DNA from 4 places in the Sodalis sp. RH16 genome. Region 1 is predicted to be linked to each of the others. Evidence: predicted binding sites of a transcription regulator. Region 1 holds the regulator's gene; each other region holds the start of a gene.
The links. The regulator CRP, encoded in region 1, controls carbon source genes, mostly activating them, when cyclic AMP is high. The targets are predictions, from matches to a motif close to ATGTGANNNNNNTCACAT.

Region 1 (3,143 bases):
GCAATTTTTTCCACCGCCGACAGGGCTTCCGCCATGGTGAAACGGCCCGATAACCGATGATAAAGGATATCGTCCGCTACCACCCGCAGCCGGGCGGCAATCAATTGGGCATTATAGCGGATCACCGCTTCAGCGTGACTCTGCTCCACCAGCTTCTGCACTTCGTCCGGCTGATGCAAACTGACGGCGATATGCTCTTGCAGGTCCAGAGCCACCTGAAATGTCCGCAGCAGACGTTTGTACTGAAGCTGATGGTTGGCCGACAGCATATGCAGCTGCTGGTAAATTTGCGCAATCAGATCAATCACCCGCTGCTGCCGGGCAAACAGCGGCGGCAGGGCGGTTTCCGGGTCGGTATGCTGGGTCAGCAGGCTGTATTTCGCCTCGATATAATCCGCGAGCTCTCTATAGAGCAGGCTGAGGGTTTCCCGCATCGGCTGCTCTTTAAGCCATCGGAACCACAGGCCGGTAAACAGCCCGTACCAGGCGGTACCGGCGATATACAGCAGCGGCGGGATCCACACCGGGGCGTTGCCGGTCAGGCCGAGGGTAAAAATGGCGGCGATAAGGGAGGCGGGTAATAACCGCCCGTGCAACGGACTGATTTCACCGGTGACGCCCAGCACCAGCGCCAGGCCCACCATGATAAAGGGCAAGGGTACGTGTACAAAGAGCAGCCACTGGATCAGTACGCTGCTGACGGCGAACAGCGTACCGCCGATGGCCAGGCGTTTAAAAAAGCGTTTATGCAGGGTATCCAGGCCGGCGATGTTGCAACAGGCGGGCACCAGGGAGAACAGCAGGCCGTTCTGCAGGCTGCCGAACAATAGCCCTATCGCCACCGGCAGGCAAAGCACGATGGTTTGCCGCAAGGCATAGTTGACTTCGGGGTGATAGATCAGTCGACGCCACATGCTGCCAACAAGCAGGCGTGGCACAGAGTACCACGCCTGTTTGATTAACGTTTAACGCGTACCGTAAACGACAATGGTCTTGCCGTGTGCGGAGATGAGATTTTGATCTTCCAGCATTTTCAGAATACGGCCCACCGTTTCACGGGAACAGCCGACAATCTGGCCGATTTCCTGGCGGGTAATCTTGATTTGCATGCCGTCGGGGTGGGTCATGGCGTCGGGTTGTTTCGCCAGATTAAGCAAGGTTTGCGCGATACGTCCCGTGACGTCGAGAAACGCCAGATTACCGACTTTTTCCGAGGTGACCTGCAAGCGGCTGGCCATCTGCGCCGACAGACGCATCAGGATATCCGGATTCACCTGAATCAGTTGCCGGAATTTTTTATAAGAAATTTCAGCCACTTCACAAGCGGTTTTCGCACGAACCCAGGCGCTGCGCTCCTGGCCTTCTTCGAATAAGCCCAATTCCCCGATAAAATCCCCCTGGTTAAGGTAGGACAAGATCATCTCTTTACCTTCTTCATCTTTTATCAGCACCGCGACGGCGCCTTTGACGATGTAGTAAAGTGTTTCAGCTTTTTCGCCTTGATGTATTAGCGTACTCTTCGATGGATACTTGTGAATATGGCAATGAGACAGGAACCATTCGAGAGTCGGGTCTGTTTGCGGTTTGCCGAGAACCATTCGCTGTTATCCTCTTTTGTCATCGCTGTCCTTGTTCAGGACATCGTATTCCCTATTACGGCGCTGTTTTATCGATCCATCTCCGTTGTAAACGGAGCGACGTTAGGGAACTTATTAGGGTCTGGTTTTAGTGATGTTCCGATCGCTCTCTTGCCCTTTCATTATCATGAGGTCGATCCAGCCTTGTTTTTAGCATAGGTTTGAAGCAGTGTCTTCTGTTGTCTTGCATCAGCATGAAGTATGTTAGGTAACATTGCCACCTTTCCAATAAAAATGTAGGGTGCAGGAAAAACTTTTTATCTGGAGTCATCATAATGCAAGCACGAGTAAAATGGGTCGAAGGTCTGTCTTTTATAGGTGAATCCGCCTCCGGCCACCAGATTTTGATGGATGGCAACGCAGGGGAAAAAGCGCCCAGCCCAATGGAAATGGTACTTATGGCGGCTGGGGGGTGCAGCGCCATCGACGTGGTATCGATTCTGCAAAAAGGGCGTCAGGATGTGCGTGATTGCGAAGTCAAGCTGACCTCTGAACGCCGCGACGAAGCGCCGAGGTTATTTACCCATATTAATTTACATTTTATAGTTTCCGGCACGGGGCTCACCGACAAAATCGTCGAAAGGGCGGTGGAGCTGTCAGCGGAAAAGTATTGCTCGGTGTCTTTGATGCTCGGCAAATCCGTGAACGTTACCCATAGTTTTGAAGTGCGTTTGCCGTCCTGAATGACGGATGCGTTACCGCGGGCGCGACGCTCCGGCCGCGCCCGGTTTATTCAATGCGTTTGCCTTCCAGCAGCTGCTTTACCAATGGTCCCATGATCAGTTCCATCGCCAGCCCCATTTTCCCTCCCGGTACCACCAGCGTATTGATATTGGAAATAAACGACCCCTGCAGCATCGCCAGCAGATAGGGGAAGTCGATATGATCCAGGCCGCGAAAGTGAATTACCACAAAGCTTTCGTCCAGCGAAGGGATGGCCTTGGCGGCAAAGGGGTTGGACGTGTCCACCGTGGGAACCCGTTGAAAATTGATATGGGTACGGGAAAATTGCGGTGTGATGTAGCTGATATAGTCTTCCATCGATCGCACCACGGAATCCATCACCGCTTCCCGGGAGTGTCCGCGTTCGCTGGTATCGCGCACCAGCTTTTGTATCCATTCCAGGTTGACGATGGGTACTACACCCACCAGGAGATCCACATGCTGCGCCACATTATGGTGGTCGGTAACCACCCCGCCGTGCAGCCCCTCGTAAAACAGCACATCCGTCGGCTCCGGCAGCGGCTGCCAGGGAGTAAAGGTGCCGGGAATCTGATTGTAGGGAACGGCTTCGTCATAGGTGTGCAGATATTTTCGCGCTTTGCCGTGGCCGGTGAGCCCATACTGCAGGAAGGTGTGTTCCAATAGGCCGAAGTCATTGGCTTCCGGCCCGAAATAGCTGATATGTCGCCCGAGATCGCGGGCCTTGCGAATGGCCATGTCCATTTCCGGACGGGTAAAATGGTGGAAACTGTCCCCTTCCAGCTCGGCGGCGTGAATATTCAA
Region 2 (3,143 bases), 2.9 Mb from region 1:
CGCGGTCAGGCTAAACGAGAGGTGGGGGAAAAAAAGTATTTTTCCCTCTTCCAGCGCTTCCAGGGCGAAAGGCGCATCTTGTCCGTCCGCGTCCCACCGTTCATGGGTAAACGTGGTTACGGCGTGCTCAAAGACAATTTTATTATCTGACATATCATGTCCTTGCTATTGCTATATAACCGTCATACTTGGTTATCAACTCTCTCACGATATTCTGGAGCAATACAATATCAGTATTAAACGAAGCTTAAATACAATAAAACTATATTTCAAACGCCAGAATGTAATGATCCATGAACGTTAATGTATTTCTCCCGGAATAATAGGCATAACGAATTGAGATCGAACCGGCGGGGGATCCACCTGAATATAAATCAGCTGTTTTATTGATGTATTTCCATCCGGCGGCCGGGAGAGGGTATTTTTTGCTGTGTTGAAACTGTGTCCTGAATCACACATTAAATGGCGCTTTCCGCCGCCGCCGGCAGGTTCGCGCCCAGTGAAGAGGACCATGCGACGCCGACCTGTCCGTGGACCAGGCGATTATCGATGCGCAATAAGAGAATATTGGGAGTTGCCATGATGTTTCTCCTTGCCGTTAAGACTGACCGTATCCCGTCTTCGCATCCGTGGGGAAAAACAGGCAGGATGGATGCAAAGAAGGGACACAGGGATTGTGCACGGAGAAGGTTGCCGCGTTGCGTCATGAAGTATGACGGTATGATGCCGCAGGTCCAATTGCGCCATTTTATCGCTCAACCCCACCGGCAGCGACGGATCCGCCAGCCATGGCGGCAACAGCGACCCGAGCGGGTAGTCGCCGAACTCAATACGTTGGCGAATACCCCGGCAATATGCAGATAAAGCGGCGCGGGGATCCTCCGCGGCATAAATGCCGACGACCTTGCCCAGGGGATGGCGCTGGGCTTTCAGCTCGGCCGCCATATCCAGGTCATAGCGGAGTATCTCCTCGTCTGGTGAAAGATACACTATCACCGCGACCGGCTGGTTCACTATCAGTTTGGGGCCGTGGCGAAACGATAGGCTGCTGTGATCGTCGGCGACCTGCAGGCCGTTACACATCTCCAGCAGTTTAAGGCTGGCGTCGGCGGCAATGTATCGCAACGAAGCGGAGCCCAGGCTCACCACCAGCGGTGCATCGGCCTCGGCCAGCTGCATGACCCGGTCCGCCTGATGACTGAAAAAGGATTGGGCGCCATGGCGATATACCGTCAGCGCGCGTTCCGCTAACGCCCACTGATCCGGCCGGAAGATCAACAGTAAATACCACAAGGGCAGCGTGAATTCCGCCGTGGCGGCGAACACTGCGCCTGTTTCACCGGAAAATCCGCGATCGTTATCACGGCGCAGTCCGATGCGCATAAGGGTTTGCAGATTTTCGCGGCCGCTCCCCTGGCGGTTTTGCCCCGGAACGCTTTGTGATAAGCATCACCTTTTACTGGACAGGCGGCGCAATAAATATTCCTTCCCGGACTGTTTTTTATCCATCCCGACATATTAAAAAACCGGCGGCCCCCGGATAATATCGCCAGGTTTCAGATTCACGCAGGAAATAGCAATGAATGAAATTTCAAAGAAATTACATTCAATAAAATAATTATCTCTACTTTTCATAATTAAATAACCTTACATTTAAAACTGGAGTTTTAATCCCATGCACGATTTGCATTTGGCTTGGTATGGCGCCATATTGGGTCTGTTTATTGCCATATTTTTAATATTAAGAAAAATCAATCCCGTCTATGCCCTGTTTTTTGGCGCCATTGCCGGCGCCATTATCGGCGGCGCTGATTTACAGCAAACCATCAACGTGCTTATATCAGGCACCCAAAGCATTATGGGTACGGTAATCAGGGTATTGGCGGCAGGGATCCTGGCGGGGGTCATGATGGAATCCGGCGCCGCAAATACCATTGCCCGGGAAATAGTCCGCCGGATGGGCGAAGGTAAAGCCATTTTTGCCTTGGCGCTTGCCACCATGGTTATTACCGCCGTAGGGGTATTTATTCCCGTGGCGGTGCTGATTGTGGCGCCCATTGCCCTTTCGGTGGGCAACAGGATGGGATTATCCAAAACCGCTTTATTATTGGCGTTATCCGGCGGCGGCAAAGCGGGCAATATTATTTCCCCCAACCCTAATACCATCGCGGCGGCCAATGGTTTTCATCTTGGCTTAAGCGATGTCATGATTGCCGGTTTTATTCCGGCCATCGGCGGATTAATTGTCACCGTATTGCTGGCTTCGCTGATTAAGCATAAGGGACAAATGGTCTCGGATGCGGAAGCCGATACCGATACCCGCGCGCAGGTCAGCGGTCCGTCGCTGGGAAAATCCATCGTCGCTCCCGCCGTGGCGGTGATATTGCTGATGATCAACCCCCTGGGTTCCATTTTGCATATCAGCGCATTAAGCGCATTCAAACTTGACGCGATGTATGTGCTGCCTATCGCGGGCATTGTCGGTATGGTGGCCATGGGGCAAAGCGGGAAAATCATTCAATACACCACCTCCGGCATTGAAAAAATGACCGCTACCGTGCTGATACTTATCGGCGCCGGCGCCATAGCCGGATTAATCGGCGCGTCCACTCTTTCCGAGCAGGTGATTGCCCTGATAAACGCGGCGGGCATCTCGGGCACCTTCCTCGCCCCGATATCGGGCATCCTGATGGCCGCCGCCACCGCATCAACCTCCACCGGCGTTATTCTCGCCACCGGCACGTTCGGCTCCACCCTTATCCATATGGGGATTCCGGCCCTGGCCTCGGCGGTCATGATGCACACCGGCGCCACGGTAATCGATTCCCTGCCGCAGGGCAATTATTTCCACGTCACCGCCAACAGCATGTTTATGTCCATCAGGCAACGTATCGGCCTGATTCCTTATGAAGCGCTGGTGGGGGGCACCATGACCATTATCGCCACGCTGCTTTATGGCTTTATTCTGTAATTGTATGAAGGTAAGCATTATGACCCACATGAAATTCGTCCTGGCGCCGGATTCCTTTAAAGAGAGCATGACCGCCAAACAGGTTTGCGTGGCGATGGAACAAGGTTTCAAAACCGTTTTCCCCGATGCCGAGTTTGTCCATGTCCCCATGGCGGACGGCGGAGAAGGGACG
Region 3 (3,143 bases), 2.8 Mb from region 1:
CGTGGTGAATCTCACCCAGTGCTTCTCCGGCCGGGTGAATATGGGCGGCTATGCCACCGGCAACGCTCTGGCGCGATCGGGCGTTATCAGCGGCTTCGATATGACGGTTGAAGCGGCGCTGACCAAACTGCACTATTTGCTCAGCCAATCGCTCCCGGCCGATGAGATACGGCACATCATGCAACAGGATTTGCGCGGCGAGCTGACCGGCGATGATATAAGCGGAGAAACAGCATGAAACAGGCTTTGCTGCTGATTGATTTGCAAAATGACTTTTGCCCGGGCGGCGCTCTGGCGGTTACCGATGGCGATAAAGTCATTGCGGTGGCGAATCGAGCCATAGCGTTCTGCCGCCGGGAAGACATACCGGTCGTGGCATCACTGGACTGGCATCCGTCAAATCACGGCAGCTTTGCCGTGAACTCCGGCGGACGGGTGGGTGAAATCGGGCTGCTGGATGGTCTGTCCCAGGTATGGTGGCCGGTGCATTGCGTACAGGATACCACCGGGGCGCAGTTGCATCCCGAACTGGATGCAGAAGGCATCCGCCGCCGCATCTATAAAGGCCGTCAGGCCGGCATCGACAGCTACAGCGCTTTTTACGATAACGGTCATCGAGCCCAAACCGAGCTGCACGCCTATCTGCAGGCCCAAGGAATCCATAGCCTCTCCATCATGGGCCTGGCGACGGATTATTGCGTGAATTATACCGTGCTGGACGCCCTCTCGCTGGGCTACGCCGTGGATGTTATCTTAGACGGCTGCAGGGGCGTGGACCTTCATCCCGGCGACAGCGCCAGGGCATTGGAAGAGATGCAGCGCCTCGGAGCGGGACTTATCACCCTGGCAGAGTTCACCGCCGGATGCTGAAGGCCGGGTGGTAGACATCTGCGGTGCCGAATCGCTGCGATACCCGTCCCTGCCCGCGCCGAATCGCTATCTATGCAGGCATGCCCTAACCGCGTTTATCCGGCTTGAACCGATACAAAAGCAGGCCCGCGCCTCATTAATCCGGCTTGGCTCGAAAAATCTCCGGCGGCTCGCCGGTGAATTCCGCCAGCAGTTCCCGCTTGCTTTTCATTACAATGCTGCCGTCGGTACCGATGCTCATATGCTCCGGCCGGTGATTGTTTCTGGCCTGCCAAAGCATGACTATTTGCAGGCAATGCTCTTTTTGTTCTTCGGTAAGGCGAACGCCGTCAGGCCATTTTCCCAACTCCACCGCCGTTAACAGCCTCTGGTAGATTTCCGGGGTCAGGGTTGCCATTAGCGCGTCGACATCCATGAATTTCTCCTTAGGGGAATATCTGCAACATGAATAATTAGCTGAATCGTTAAAGCGATAAACATGACAGAGTGTCAGCCGCTGATCTCTTCGCCATTGTCCTGGTCTTTGAAACGCAGGGAGGCGGAATTCACGCAAAAGCGGGCACCGGTAGGCTGCGGTCCGTCAGGGAAAACATGTCCCAAATGGGCATCGCAGGCGCCGCAACGGATCTCTACCCGGTGCATGCCGTGGGAGTCGTCATCCAGATAGCGGATGGCGGTATCGCTTACCGGCTCATAAAAACTCGGCCAGCCGCAGCCGGAGTCATATTTGCTTGCAGAATAAAACAGCGGCGCATTGCACACCAGGCAATGGTACTGCCCGGTCCGCTTGTTCTCCAGTAATTTACCGCTGTAGGGCGGCTCGGTGCCCCGCTGCTGCGTGACATACCGCTGCATTTCGGTCAATGAGTCCGTAGGCGGTCGTATCGATTCGTCGTTAGCCATAAGTGCGATTCCCGGACGGTTAATGGAATAAAGCAGGTCAAAACCGGCTCATTATAACAAATAATTAACAACATCGGAGACATTTTTAGCTTAAACTAGGGAACGAGAAACAACGTGAGCGGTAAGTGTGATGAACATCACATTTAACTGCCAGGTGCAGTTTTAATTGAGGTCGAACGACCTCATATTATTCGTAGCTGAGCAGGCAGCGGAACGAACGATTAACGTTCGAATGGTATTGTCGGGTTTGATTTGTAGCAACTATTGACACGATTCCGCTTGACGCTGCGTGAGGTTTTTGTAAATTTACAAGCAACCTTTTATTCACTAACAAATAGCTGGTGGAATATATGACTATCAAAGTAGGTATCAACGGTTTTGGCCGTATCGGCCGCATTGTTTTCCGTGCTGCGCAGGAACGTGACGATGTGGAAATCGTCGGAATCAACGACCTGTTAGATGCTGACTACATGGCTTACATGCTGAAGTATGATTCAACCCACGGCCGTTTCAACGGCACCGTGGAAGTCCAGAATGGCCATCTGGTTGTTAACGGTAAAACTATCCGTGTTACCGCAGAGAAAGATCCGGCTAACCTGAAATGGGGCGAAATCGGCGTCGACGTAGTCGCAGAAGCCACCGGTATCTTCCTCACCGACGAAACCGCTCGCAAGCATATCACCGCCGGCGCAAAGAAAGTGGTGTTGACCGGTCCTTCCAAGGACAATACCCCGATGTTCGTCATGGGCGTCAACCACAAGTCCTATGACGGCCAGGATATCGTTTCCAACGCCTCATGTACTACCAACTGCCTGGCCCCGCTGGCTAAAGTGCTGAACGACAAATTCGGCATCGTCGAAGCCCTGATGACTACGGTCCATGCCACCACCGCTACCCAGAAAACCGTTGACGGCCCGTCCCACAAAGACTGGCGCGGCGGCCGCGGCGCATCCCAGAACATTATTCCGTCCTCTACCGGCGCGGCTAAAGCAGTGGGTAAAGTTATCCCTGAGCTGAACGGTAAACTGACCGGTATGTCATTCCGTGTTCCGACGCCGAACGTGTCCGTAGTGGATTTGACCGCTCGCATCGAAAAAAGCGCAACGTATGAAGAAATCTGCGCCGCGATGAAAGAAGCGTCCGAAGGCGAACTGAAAGGCATCCTGGGCTATACTACCGATGACGTCGTCTCTACCGATTTCAACGGTGAAAAACTGACTTCCGTATTTGATGCCAAAGCCGGTATTGCTTTGAACAAGAACTTTGTCAAACTGATATCCTGGTACGATAACGAAACCGGTTACTCCAATAAAGTGCTGGATCTGATTTCCCATATCGCCAAGAAATAATTGCCGATAGCAAATATGTAG
Region 4 (3,143 bases), 2.0 Mb from region 1:
GGATCTGGCAGGAAGGCGATCAGCGCCTCACCAAAGAGCCGCTGCAAATTATCGGCGGCAAGGTCAAGGTACCGGAAAAACCGGGACTGGGCATTGAGCTGGATATGGCTCGGGTAATGGAAGGCAACGCGCTTTATCAACAACACGGCCTGGGGGCGCGGGACGATGCCGCCGCCATGCAATACCTGATTCCCAACTGGACATTTGATAATAAACGCCCGGCGCTGGTGCGGTAGTCCGGCATTGGCATAAAAACAAAAAGGCCGGGTAATCCCGGCCTCTGTTTAATGGTTTATCAGGTCACCGGCGCCGGGTTGAATACCGACAGGGCGTTATGGATGCCCCATTGATCGGACCAGGTTTTTTTGCGGCCGCTGGCGATGTCCAGAATAAAGTTGAACAGCTGCCAGCCCACGTCTTCGATGGTGGCTTCGCCGGTGGCGATGGTACCGGCGTTGATATCCATCAAATCGTACCAGCGATCCGCCAGGGCATTGCGGGTGGCCATTTTAATTACCGGTATCGCCGCCAGGCCGTAAGGGGTGCCGCGGCCGGTGGTGAATACCTGGACGGTAATGCCCGACGCCAGCTGCTGCGTGCCGCAGATAAAATCGCTGGCCGGGGTGGCGGCGAATATCAGCCCGCGTTTAGTGGGGCGCTGGCCGGGGGACAGCACTTCGACAATGGCGCTGGTACCGGATTTGGCGATGGAGCCCAGGGCCTTTTCCACCACGTTTGCCAGTCCGCCTCTCTTGTTGCCTGGGGAGGGGTTGGCGCTACGGTCGGTTTGGCCGTTGCTCAGATAATTGTCGTACCAGGCCATTTCCTCAAGCAGCCGGCGGCCTACATGCTCATCGGCGGCGCGCGGGGTCAGCAGATGGATGGCATCGCGTACCTCAGTGACTTCGGAAAACATCACCGTAGCGCCGCAGCGTACCAGCAGATCCGAGGCGAAACCCACCGCCGGATTGGCGGTAACGCCGGAAAACGCGTCGCTGCCGCCGCACTGCATGCCGATCACGAGATCAGAAGCGGGGCAGGTTTCGCGCTTGCGGGCATTCAGGCGTTTCAGATGCTCTTCCGCCACCTGCAAAATATCATCCACCATGGATTTAAAGCCGACGTGCTTTTCATCCTGCAACCGCGTGATACTGACGCCCGCGCTCTCAACCGCGATGGGAATTTCATCCTCGGTGCCGGTCAACAGGCGTTCCGGCTGCAGCTTTTCGCAGCCCAGGCCGACTATCATGATTTCGCCGCCGAAATTGGGATTCAGCGCGATATTGTGAATGGTGCGAATCGGCACCACCGCGGCGGGGGCATTGATGGCCACTCCGCAGCCGTACAAATGGTTCAACCCCACCACGCCGTCCACATTGGGATATTTCGGCAGCAGATCCCGTTCAATAAGCTTGACCACGAACTCCACCACTCCCGCCACACAATGGACGCTGGTGGTAATGCCGAGCAGATTTTTGGTGCCGACGCTGCCGTCCGGGTTGCGATAGCCTTCAAAGGTATACCCTTCCAACGGCGGCAACGGGGCCGGCACTTTGGTGGCCAGGGGCAGTGATTCAAGGGGCGGCGCCTCGGGCAATACCACCAGGGATTCGTCTATCCAGCTGCCCTGTTTAATATCCCGTACGGCATAGCCGATGATTTCTCCATATCGAACAATATTACCGCCTTTGGCAATATCATGTAATGCGACTTTATGTCCTTGGGGAATATGCTCGACAAGCTCCAGCCCATCAGGAAATTTAGTACCGGCCGGCAGACCGTTATTGTTCACGATAATAGCAACATTATCGGTATCGTGAACTTTAATATACAATGCGTTGTCGACATTGTGGGTGATAATTGATGACATAAATGTCTCCGTAAATACTACTTGAGGGTCATAACCTCGAAATAGCAGAGCATCAACGCTAACGGTATGGGTGTAACGATAGTATAAGCGGTTTTAGTAGGGTTTTGCATTGTGCAACTGAACTATTTTTAGCGTGTAAATGCGCTAATTATAGTGCTAATGACATACATAAAGTGATGCTGGTCGCTATTCCCCGCGTTAAAAAAAACCTGTCGCCAATAACGTGATACGGCACGGGTTTTGTCATGTTTTTGCCTAAAAAAATTGAGTTTTAACGTTAAATACTTGGGCGGATGCATAATGCCATTTTGTGCTGCTGTTTTTATACTAGCATTGCCTTTGTAATGAAAGGAAAAAGGAATGGATTTGGCGCTGCGGTAAAAGCAGCACAATATAAAATCACTGAGTGAAAAATATCAACTTCATATATAGACGCGTAGCGCAAAAATATTATCACCCTGATTTTTGCATTCTTAAATAGACTCCCTTGATGAGAGCATATTCTATGAGCACTACACCTCTGGCTACCCATAAAACAACATCTCACGTTCGTTACGTTATTTTATTGATCATTTTCCTGGTGACCGCCGTCAACTATGCCGACCGGGCCACCCTGTCCATCGCCGGCACCAGCGTTGCCAAGGATCTCGGGCTTGATCCCGGCCAGATGGGCGAGATATTTTCCGCTTTCGGCTGGGCCTACCTGGTAATGCAAATTCCCGGCGGCTGGCTGCTGGACCGTTTCGGTTCCAAGCGGGTCTACACCTACAGCCTCTTTTTCTGGTCGCTGTTTACGCTGCTGCAGGGATTTGTCGGCTGGTTTCCCCTGGCCTACGGGGCGTTCACGCTGTTTGTGCTGCGCTTTATGCTGGGTTTTGCCGAAGCGCCGTCATTTCCCGCCAATGCCCGCATCGTCGCCGCCTGGTTTCCCACCAAAGAGCGCGGCACCGCCTCGGCCATCTTCAACTCTGCACAGTATTTTTCCCTGGCGATTTTTTCACCGCTACTGGGCTGGTTAACCTATGCCCTGGGCTGGATGCATGTCTTTACCGTCATGGGCGTGATTGGCTTTATCCTCACCATCGCCTGGGTGAAATATCTTCATAATCCCAATAAGCATCCCAGCGTGTCCCGCGCCGAATTGGATTATATGGCGGCCGGCGGCGCGGTGGTGGATATGGATGCCCCCGGTTCTATCAGCCGGGACGGCCCGAAGTGGAATTATATCAAGCAGATGCTCACCGATCGCATGATGCTGGGTGTGTTCTTCGGA

Region 2: ACL2XJ_RS25545 (GntP family permease) is a predicted target of CRP. The motif match lies at 1,438-1,455, and genes of this name have one in related genera.
Region 3: msrB (peptide-methionine (R)-S-oxide reductase MsrB) is a predicted target of CRP. The motif match lies at 1,899-1,916, and genes of this name have one in related genera.
Region 4: garD (galactarate dehydratase) is a predicted target of CRP. The motif match lies at 2,042-2,059, and genes of this name have one in related genera.

Annotation. Positions count from the first base shown of each region.
Region 1 is NZ_CP178737.1:2,281,111-2,284,253, forward strand. It holds gene ACL2XJ_RS10370 (YccS/YhfK family putative transporter) at 1-914, opposite strand, end outside; gene crp (cAMP-activated global transcriptional regulator CRP) at 966-1,598, opposite strand; gene ACL2XJ_RS10380 (OsmC family protein) at 1,913-2,320, shown strand; gene ACL2XJ_RS10385 (phosphoribulokinase) at 2,367-3,143, opposite strand, start outside.
Region 2 is NZ_CP178737.1:5,567,168-5,570,310, reverse strand. It holds gene ACL2XJ_RS25560 (Kdo hydroxylase family protein) at 1-153, opposite strand, end outside; partial or broken gene ACL2XJ_RS25555 (PTS sugar transporter subunit IIB) at 462-581, opposite strand; gene ACL2XJ_RS25550 (hypothetical protein) at 544-1,383, opposite strand; gene ACL2XJ_RS25545 (GntP family permease) at 1,676-2,971, shown strand; gene ACL2XJ_RS25540 (glycerate kinase) at 3,000-3,143, shown strand, end outside.
Region 3 is NZ_CP178737.1:5,033,241-5,036,383, forward strand. It holds gene ansA (asparaginase) at 1-238, shown strand, start outside; gene pncA (bifunctional nicotinamidase/pyrazinamidase) at 235-870, shown strand; gene ACL2XJ_RS22930 (YeaC family protein) at 1,007-1,285, opposite strand; gene msrB (peptide-methionine (R)-S-oxide reductase MsrB) at 1,360-1,773, opposite strand; gene gapA (glyceraldehyde-3-phosphate dehydrogenase) at 2,124-3,122, shown strand.
Region 4 is NZ_CP178737.1:312,346-315,488, reverse strand. It holds gene gudD (glucarate dehydratase) at 1-236, shown strand, start outside; gene garD (galactarate dehydratase) at 296-1,870, opposite strand; gene ACL2XJ_RS01490 (MFS transporter) at 2,376-3,143, shown strand, end outside.